Regions from separate parts of the Sphingomonas sp. M1A8_2b genome, predicted to be linked through region 1. Evidence: predicted binding sites of a transcription regulator. Region 1 holds the regulator's gene; each other region holds the start of a gene.
What was found. The regulator LexA, encoded in region 1, represses DNA repair genes until DNA is damaged. The targets are predictions, from matches to a motif close to GTTCCNCNCTTGTTCT.

Region 2: a site for LexA is predicted at 1,719-1,734, ahead of ACLBWL_RS13240 (ribonucleoside-diphosphate reductase subunit alpha). Genes of this name have one in related genera too.
Region 3: a site for LexA is predicted at 1,090-1,105, ahead of rmuC (DNA recombination protein RmuC). Genes of this name have one in related genera too.

Annotation. Positions count from the first base shown of each region.
Region 1 is NZ_JBKFAH010000002.1:390,266-393,542, reverse strand. Features, by position in the region: gene ACLBWL_RS10220 (molybdopterin molybdotransferase MoeA) at 159-1,343, shown strand; gene lexA (transcriptional repressor LexA) at 1,412-2,086, shown strand; gene ACLBWL_RS10210 (ComEC/Rec2 family competence protein) at 2,434-3,277, opposite strand, start outside.
Region 2 is NZ_JBKFAH010000003.1:162,792-166,068, forward strand. Features, by position in the region: gene ACLBWL_RS13240 (ribonucleoside-diphosphate reductase subunit alpha) at 1-1,607, opposite strand, end outside; gene ACLBWL_RS13245 (haloacid dehalogenase type II) at 2,051-2,779, opposite strand.
Region 3 is NZ_JBKFAH010000001.1:1,550,669-1,553,945, forward strand. Features, by position in the region: gene recR (recombination mediator RecR) at 1-325, shown strand, start outside; gene def (peptide deformylase) at 370-894, shown strand; gene rmuC (DNA recombination protein RmuC) at 1,342-2,793, shown strand; gene rplI (50S ribosomal protein L9) at 3,196-3,277, opposite strand, start outside.

The DNA of each region.
Region 1 (3,277 bases):
CCTACGCGCGCAACCCATGGCAAAGCGGCAGCCATGCCCACCAACCCCCAACTCCCGCCGCTCCGCCCATGCCCAAAGCCGCGCGCGCAACACCGCTCCCAGCGTCTGCACTTTCTGCACTTCACTCGCCAAACCCACGCAAATCCGGGGTTTCCCGCATGACCGATCTTCTCCCCGTCGCCGACGCACAGACCCGCCTGTTCGCCATGGCCCCGCGCGTCGGCCACGAAACCGTGCCGCTTCGCGACGCCGCCGGCCGCTGGGCCGCAGCCGATATCCTCGCCCGCCGCACGCAGCCGGCCGCCGACCTTTCCGCGATGGACGGCTACGCGATCCGCTTCGCCGACCTCCCCGGCCCGTGGACAGTCATCGGCGAGAGCGCCGCGGGCCGTCCCTTCGCCGGCACGGTCGGCCCAGCCGAAGCCACCCGCATCTTCACCGGCGCGGCAATGCCCGAGGGTGCCGACACGGTCATGGTCCAGGAAGAAGCCGAGCGCGACGGAGACACGCTGATCCTCGCCGGCGAAGGACCGCCGACCTTCGGCCGCAACACCCGCCGCAAGGGCCTCGACTTCACCACCGGCAGCCGGCTGATCGCGGTCGGCGATCGCCTCACCCCGGCGCGGATCGCCGTCGCCGCGACCGGTGGCCACGGCAGCCTGACCGTCAACCGCCGCGTCCGCGTCGCGGTGGCCGCGACCGGAGACGAACTCGTCCCCCCCGGCTCGACCGCCGACGGCGTCGCGCTGCCTGAATCGAACGGCGTCATGCTCGCCGCGATGCTCGCCGACCTGCCCGTCGACGTCATCGATCTCGGCATCCTTCCCGACCGGCTCGACGTACTGCGCGACGCCTTCGCCAGCGTCGCGGCCGACCTCCTCGTCACCACCGGCGGCGCCTCGGTCGGCGACCACGACCTCGTCCGGCCGGCGATCGAGGCGGCCGGCGGCGGAATCGATTTCTGGCGGATCGCACTGCGCCCCGGCAAGCCGATGATGGCCGGCCGGATCGGCGAGATGATGGTGCTCGGCCTGCCCGGCAACCCGGTCTCCGCGTTCGTCACCGCGACGCTATTCGTGAAGCCGGTCGTCGCGCACATGGCCGGTGCGCGCGACCCGCTACCGCAGGTCACGCACGCTCTGCTCGGCGAAGACCTGCCCGCCAACAACGCCCGTACCGACTATCTGCGCGCCGAACTCCGCGACGGCCGCGCCTATGCGTCGACGATCCAGGACAGTTCGATGCTGCTCACGCTGGCGCGCTCGACCTGCCTGATCGTCCGCGCGGGCAACGCGCCCGTGGCAAAGGCGGGCGAATCGGCGGAAATCCTTATCATTGGGTGATCTGGCCGCTTGACGGCGTTAATTATGTTCCATAGAAGTTCCTCGTCTGTTCCGGACGGAGAACCGCCATGCTCACGCGCAAGCAGCACGAACTCGTCTGCTTCATCAACGATCGACTCAACGATACCGGCGTCTCGCCGTCGTTCGAGGAGATGAAGGACGCGCTCGACCTCAAGTCGAAGTCGGGCGTCCACCGTCTGATCAGCGCGCTCGAGGAGCGCAATTTCATCCGCCGCCTGCCGAACCGCGCGCGCGCACTCGAGGTGCTGCGGATGCCCGAACGTCCGGAAAAGAAGGCGCCCTCGAAGGCATCGAACGTGAAGTCGGCACCCGTGCCCGCCGCGCCGCAGCCAGCGAACGACGTCATCGAGATCCCGCTGCACGGCCGCATCGCCGCCGGCGTCCCGATCGAAGCATTCGAAGGCAGCACGATGCTAGCCGTCCCCGCTGCTTTGCTCGGTTCCGGCGAACACTATGCGCTCGAAGTCTCCGGTGACTCGATGGTCGAAGCCGGCATCCTCGATGGCGACTACGCGCTGATCCGCCGCACCGAAACCGCCCGCGACGGCGAGATCGTCGTGGCGCTGATCGAGGACAGCGAAGCCACGCTCAAATACTTCCGCCGCGAAGGTGCGATGGTCCGCCTCGACCCGGCAAACCGCGCCTACGACCCGCAACGCTACGCCCCCGCCCAAGTCCGCGTGCAGGGCAAACTCTCCGGCATCTTCCGCCGCTACGACTGAGCCGCCGCCTGCTCTGCGCCGTCGAAAGAATTGGTTCGCGCGGAGACGCGGAGGTGTTTCGATTGGGGAGAACTTGCGGTTTAAAACGACTGCGGAGAGACGACCGGACAGTATTCAACCTGGTCCGGTTCGTCGGCTAAGAAACTGCTCCGCGTGAAATTTATCGGCCGGACAGCGCGCGCGTTGGATGGTGATTTGGATCACGCGAAGGCGCAAAGGCGCGAAGATGTCGCATTTGGGGGAGCGTCTATCCGTCCTAGTACCGACCTCAGCTGATCGTTCATGAAAGGCGTACGGGTCTCCCGAATTACACCTTCTTCGCGCCATTGCGCCTTCGCACTACCATTCTACCTCTGCGAAACCCGGTTGGCTCGAAGGCCCGATGCCGCGTCGTCGAACCGGACATGTCGTGGCGCGAACGAATGCACGGCGCGGTTGAGCAGAGGCGGATCGCGCCACGGATGGCGATCGCCTGCAGTCAGTATCGTGACGACCGTCCCGGTCCCCAGGGTCAGCGCGATTCCACCCGTCCGATGCAGAACGCGTCGATCGAGCTTCAGCCACCGCGGTACGCAGCGCTTCGGCAGACCGCGTTCGCTGACGACGACGTCGGCGCTGCGACAGGCTTCAACGAACTCGGCAATCGGGACCATATAGGCGCTGCGGGTCGCGAGGATCCGCCACATCCGTCCGCGCGCGGCAATATCGGTGACGCAAAGATCACGACTACACCGTGCATCGGGCTGGTCGGCCAGCAGCAGCGGCTCGCCGTCGACCCCGCCATTCTCGGCAAGCGTATCCCGCGTATAATCCCCCGCCCGGTCCCGCAGCATCGAGAGACCCGCGGCGGTCCGGACCGCGACATGCCGGCCATCGCCCGTCACCAAAATATCCGGCGGCGGTGTGGTCAGCGCCCACGCTGCCCCGATCATCAGCGGCACCACGCCCATCCGCCGCAACCTGGTCCGCCACAACGCGATCCAGATCCCCCCGATCGCCATCAGCGCGAATGCCGCGGTCGGCATCGCCGGCAGCGACCGCACCGATCCGGGCGCGCCCGCCACGGTGTGCGCAAGCCAGAGCAGCGCTTCGAGCGATCGCTGGACCAGCCACCAGAGGGGTGCACCGAGGCCCCCCACGTCCAGCAGCAACGCCAGAGCCTCCAGCGGCATGACGACGAACGTCGTCAGC
Region 2 (3,277 bases), on a different contig from region 1:
ATCTCGAAGCTCGTCTTGTAGCAGTCCTTTTCCTCGACCGAGAGGAAGTCGAGATGCTGGACCGAGCCGCCCTGCTCGAGGATCGAGTTCCAGACCGCGTCGCTGTTCTTCGACTTCTCGCTCAGCATCTTCTCAAGATACGGGTTCTTGATTGAGAAGCTGCCCGACAGCGTCTTGTGCGTGTAGATGTTCGCCGGGATCGGCTCGATGCACGCCGACGTGCCGCCGCAGATGATCGAGATCGACGCGGTCGGGGCGATCGCCATCTTGCAGCTGAAACGCTCCATCGCACCGACATCGGCCGCATCGGGGCAGGGGCCGCGCTCGATTGCGAGCTGCATCGAGGCTTCGTTGGCTTGGCTGCTGATGTGCTTGAACATGCGCAGGTTCCACGACTTCGCCATCGCGCCCTCGAACGGGATGCCGCGCGCCTGGAGGAACGAGTGGAAGCCCATCACGCCGAGGCCGACCGAGCGCTCGCGGCCGGCTGAGTAGGCGGCGCGCTCCATGCCGGGTTCGTGGCGGTCGATGTAATCCTGCAGGACGTTGTCGAGGAAGCGCATGACGTCCTCGATCAGGCCCTTCTCGTCCTTCCACTGATCCCACGTCTCGAGGTTCAGCGACGACAGGCAGCAGACCGCGGTCCGCTCGTTGCCGAGGTGATCCTTGCCGGTCGGGAGCGTGATCTCCGAGCAGAGATTCGAGGTCGAGACCTTGAGGCCAAGCTCGCGGTGATGCTTCGGCATCGCCTTGTTCACGTGGTCGGCGAAGACGATGTACGGCTCGCCGGTCTGGAGACGGGTCTCGACGAGCTTCTGGAACAGCGAGCGCGCGTCGACGGTGGCGCGGATCGCCTGGTCCTTCGGCGAACGTAGGTGCCATTCCTCGCCGTTGCGGACCGCCTCCATGAAGGCGTCGGTGATCAGCACGCCGTGGTGGAGGTTGAGCGCCTTGCGGTTGAAATCGCCCGAGGGTTTGCGGATTTCGAGGAATTCCTCGATCTCGGGGTGCGAGACGTCGAGATACACGGCCGCCGAGCCGCGGCGCAGCGAACCCTGGCTGATCGCGAGCGTGAGCGAATCCATGACGCGGACGAACGGAATGATGCCGCTGGTCTTGCCGTTGAGGCCGACCGGCTCGCCGATGCCGCGGACGTTGCCCCAATAGGTGCCGATGCCGCCGCCGCGCGAGGCGAGCCAGACATTCTCGTTCCAGGTGTCGACGATGCCGCCGAGGCTGTCGGGGACCGAGTTGAGGTAGCACGAGATCGGCAGGCCGCGACCGGTGCCGCCGTTCGAGAGAACGGGGGTGGCGGGCATGAACCAGAGCTTCGAGATCGCGTCATACAGGCGCTGCGCGTGGCCGGCGTCGTCGGCATAGGCCGACGCGACGCGGACGAACAGGTCCTGGTAGCTTTCGCCCGGGAGCAGGTAGCGATCCTTGAGCGTGTCCTTGCCGAATTCGGTCAGGAGCGCGTCGCGGCTGTGATCGACCTCGACCGGGTAGATCTGCGCGCGCACGGAATGGCTGTCCTGCGCCTGGCGCGGCGCCTTGGGAGCCTCGGCCTCGGTGGTCGCAGTGGTCTGTTCGATCGTGTCTGTGGTCATGTCGCTATCCCGGCTGCTGTTTCTGAAATCCATCGAAACTGCTCCTAGTGTTCTGTATTCGTTCGAATCGGTAACCTGTCGCCATGCTACCATCGGGCGAGCGCAAACGGGAGAACAAAAAGTGACCATCGCGGCGGTGGAAGGCGCGCTTACGGTCATGTTGCATATGGTTATGCACGGCCTGTTCTACCAGCGATTGGGTTCGCCCCCGAACGCAACCCCAAGAGATTGTGCCAAAGCGCGAAGAGACGCAAGGGGGTGTGGAGCCCGTTCGGGACTCGGTTCGTCGCGTTCATGGTGGGGGTGGTCGAGGCACCTGCGCGCGACGCGTGGACTTCTGCGGGATACGCGATGTGCAAGGGAACGGGGCGGGAACGAAAAATTATTTAGGCCGCGAAAGACGCAAATGTTGCTTGCGGAATCCGAGCCGCGCGTTCGTGTCTTCAGGCAATGCCGAGGCGGTCGGCGAGCGCGGCAATGCTGGGGATGGCATGATCCCAGTCCTGCGCCTGATCCGCATCGGGGGCGCGGCAGCCGCCATATTCCATCGGCCGGTCGATATAGGCGGTCCGCAACCCGCAAGCGCGCGCCGCGGCGAGATCGCTGTGATGCGCGGCGACGAGGCAGAGTTCGGCGGGTTCGATGCCGAGCATGCGGGCGGTGGCGAGATAGGCTTCGGGTAGCGGCTTGTAGACGCGGCTGACCTCGGCGCCGAGGATCGCGTCCCACGGGAGCCGGGCGCGCCTCGCCATCTCCAGCATGAGCGCGATGTTGCCGTTGCTGAGCGTGACGATCGGGTAGCGGGTCTTCAGGCGGGTGAGGCCTTCGACGGAATCGGGCCATGGGTCGAGGCGATGCCAGGCGTGGGTGAGATCGGTGAGCGTGGCCTCGTCGAGCATGGCGGGATCGATGGCGTGGTGGCGGAGCAGGTCTTCGAGCGCCTCGCGGTGGAGCGTGTCGAGGATCACGAACGGGCGACGGCCGCTGCGGACCTCTTCGAGGGCCGGCTGATAGCGTGTGCGCCAGCCGTCGGCGAAGGCGTGGGGATCGATGTCGGGGCGGCCCAGCCGCGCGAGCACGGGGGCGGCGTCGCGGGCGATGCCCGAGCGCCAGTCGACGACGGTGCCGAAGACGTCGAAGGCGAGGGCTTTGATCGGCGGGCGGTGGGGCATGGGAGACAGACGGCAGGCGGGGGGTGTTGGTTCCGGTTGCGGCTCTCGTTCCGACGCCGGCGGATGGTTGAAGGGGGGTTAGGTAACGCCGCGCGGGGTGCGCCAACATGGCGGTTCCCAATTGGGCCCCGGCCTTCGCCGGGGTGGTTGGTGACCGTCGTAACCGTCGTAACCGTCGTAACCTTTCGCAGCCGGCGTGACCGGGAATGGCGTTCGTGATTGTTGCAATGGTCCAAGCTGGTGCGTCTCGCCTCTCGACGTCACCCCAGCGAAAGCTGGGGTCTTCTAGTTATCGCGCGCTTGCTGCGGGAGACCCCAGCTTTCGCTGGGGTGACGGGTTTGGGGTGACGGGTTTGGGGTGACGGGTCTGGGGTGACGGGTCTGGGGTGACGGGTGGGGCGAGGGACGGTTGGTCGCAGGCGGGGCGAGCGGTGATGATGCGCGCGAGCATCTTGACGACCGCGGCCTGCGCCGGACGGGGCGGGCAATTGCTTCCCC
Region 3 (3,277 bases), on a different contig from region 1:
GGCACTCGACCGCTCGCGGCTGTTCCCCGGCCGCTTCCACGTCCTCGGTGGGCGGCTGTCCGCACTCGAAGGCATCCGCCCCGAAGATCTCAGCATCGACAGCCTCGTCCGCCGCATCGAAGCCGGCGGCATCGACGAAGTCGTGCTCGCGATGAACGCCACGCTCGAAGGCCAGACCACCGCGCACTACATCGCCGAGCGTATCGAACGCTTCCCGGTCCGCGTCACCCAACTCGCGCACGGCCTGCCGGTGGGCGGCGAACTCGACTATCTGGACGAGGGCACGCTGGCGCAGGCGTTAAGGGCAAGGCGGCCAATGGCTTGAGCCAAGTGCTTGACGCACCCCCGCGCGGAACCTAGCTGCGCAGGATGACCGTCATGACCGTTCTCGAAGTCCCCGATCCCCGCCTGCGCGTCGTCGCGGAACCGGTGGAGACGGTCGACGACTCCATCCGCACGCTCGTCGCCGACATGATCGAGACGATGTACGACTTCAACGGCATCGGCCTCGCCGCGACCCAGGTCGGCGTGCAGAAGCGCGTCCTCGTCATCGATCTCCAGGAGGAGAAGGACGAGGACGACAAGCCGATCAAGAACCCCAAGGCGTACATCAACGCCGAGATCCTGTCGGTCAGCGACGAGGTCTCCACCTATAACGAGGGCTGCCTCTCGATCCCGGAGCAGTATGCCGAGGTGGCGCGCCCGGCGCGGTGCCGCGTGAAGTGGCTCGACGAGACCGGCGCGGCGCATGAGGAGGATTTCGACGGACTGCTGTCGACCTGCATGCAGCATGAGATCGACCACCTCGACGGGGTGCTGTTCATCGACCACATCAGCCGCCTCAAGCGCGACATGGTGCTGAAGAAACTGGCGAAGCAGCGGAAGATGGGGTGAGCGGGCGTGGCGCGGAATCGAGACCGATTTGGTCTCTCGTTCACGCCACACGCAACCACCCCGGCGAAGGCCGGGGCCCAATTGGGAGACGGTGGTGATAGCCCGCAGTGCTCCGTTACCGCGACCTTTCCAATTGGACCCCGGCCTCCGCCGGGGTGGTGCTATTCTGTTTGGCTCAATCTTTTGGTGTTGAGCGCCCCCTTCTAGTTCCCCCGCGAAGGCGGGGGCCCAGGACCACAGGCGCCGTCTCCCGTAACCCTGGACTCCCGCTTCCGCGGGAGAACAGAATATTCCGATTGTCCTACATCAATCGTTCGACGTATGTTCCACCCATGACGTCCCCAATCTTCTCCCGAACCCAAGTGCCCGCCCGCGCAGCCTCACCCGAGGAAATGCTGCGCCAGCGTCTGCACTTCCTGCACTTCACTCCAGTTTCGGCCGCGCAAAATGGCTGAGTTCGCCATCATCGCCGTCCTGGCGCTGGCCGCCGGCATCCTCCTCGGCTGGCTCCTAGCCTCCCGCCGAGCCGCCACCCTCGCCAGCGAACTCGCCGTAGCGCAGACCAAGGTCGCCGACGCCGACCTCATCCGCTCCGCACGCGACGCGGTCGAACGCGAACGCAACGCCGCGATGCAGGACCTCGCCACGCTCCGCGCACAGAACGCCGAGCGGGCCACCGACACCGATCGCCTCCGTCTCGACCTCGCGACGATCCGCGCCGACCGCGACGCCGCCCGCACCGAAATCGCCACGTTGAAAGCCCAGGGCGAAGCGTTCGAAGCGCGCCTGCTCGAACTCCGCGAGGCGAAGGACGTCATGGCCGCGCAGTTCGGCGACGTCGCCAACAAGCTGCTCAGCGACGCGCAGAAGACCTTCCTCGAACGCGCCGACGCCCGCTTCCGCCAGTCCGAAGAGTCTGCCGGCCTCAACCTCAAGTCGATGCTGCAACCCGTCAGCGACCGCCTGCAACGCTACGAAGAAGGCGTCGCAAAGGTCGAAGCCGAGCGCCGCGACGCATTCGGCGACCTCAAGGGCCAGATCGAACAGATGCGCCTCGGCCAGGAAAAGGTCTCGACCGAAGCCGCCAAGCTCGTCAATTCCCTCCGCAACGCCCCCAAATCCCGCGGCCGCTGGGGCGAGCAGCAACTGAAGAACGTCCTCGAAACCTGCGGCCTCAGCGAACACACCGATTTCCAGACCGAGGTCAGCGTCGCGGTAGGCGACGACGGCGCCCGCCTCCGCCCCGACGCAATCATCCGCGTCCCCGGCGGTCGAGCATTGGTCATCGACGCAAAGGTCTCGCTCAACGCGTACCAGGACGCATTCGGCGCGGTCGACGACGCCGAACGCCTGATCGGCCTCGCGGCGCACGCGGCGTCGATGCGCGCGCACGTCAACGGCCTCGGCAACAAGGCCTATTGGAGCCAGTTCGCCGACACGCCCGACTACGTCATCATGTTCGTCCCCGGCGAGCATTTTCTGTCCGCCGCACTCGAACACGACCCGACGCTCTGGGATTTCGCATTCGAAAAGCGCGTGCTGCTGGCAACGCCGACCAACCTGATCGCGATCGCCCGCACAGTCGCTGCGGTCTGGCGTCAGGAAAAGCTCGCCAACGAAGCGCGGAAGATCGGCGAACTCGGCAAGGAGATGCACGATCGCCTCGCCAAGGTCGCCGACGACCTGCGGAAGGTCGGCGTCGGCCTCAACAGCGCGGTGAAGAACTTCAACGGCTTCACCAACTCGTTCAACGGCCGCCTGATGGTAACCGGCCGCAAGTTCCGCGACCTGAACATCGAGACGGGCGCGCGTGATCTGGAAGATGTGTCGTCGGTCGACGCGCTGGCGCTAGGCGAGGGGCCTGCGCTGATAGAGAAGCCGGAAAACGTCGAAGGCTGAGACTAGCAGTTGTGAACCACCCCGGCGAAGGCCGGGGCCCAATTGGGGGACCCGAATGATGGACGCTGCGATCCGTTACTCAAGCTTTCCCAATTGGGCCCCGGCCTTCGCCGGGGTGGTGGTGCAGGGCGGCTAGGTTGGCACCGAAAACCGATCGGTACAAAATTCGTTCACCTCTCGGCAACCTTTCCCAACCCCGCGCATTAACCGGATAACACCCCCAAGAGTCACCCGGTCATGAAACACCTAGTCCCCATCCTCTGCGCCCTCATCCCCTTCGCAGCAATGATCGGCGCCTGCGTAACCTGCCCCTGACGCCCGTCGCGCAGACACAAAAGAAAAGGCCCGCCCGGATCACTCCGGGCGGGCCTTTCTGTATCGGCTAGAAGGGAAGCGAAGGGATCAACCCTGCGCCTCTTCCTCTTGGTCGCGCGGTGCTTCGGCGGTCGCGCCGGGCTCTGCGTTCGGATCGTAATCCTCGACG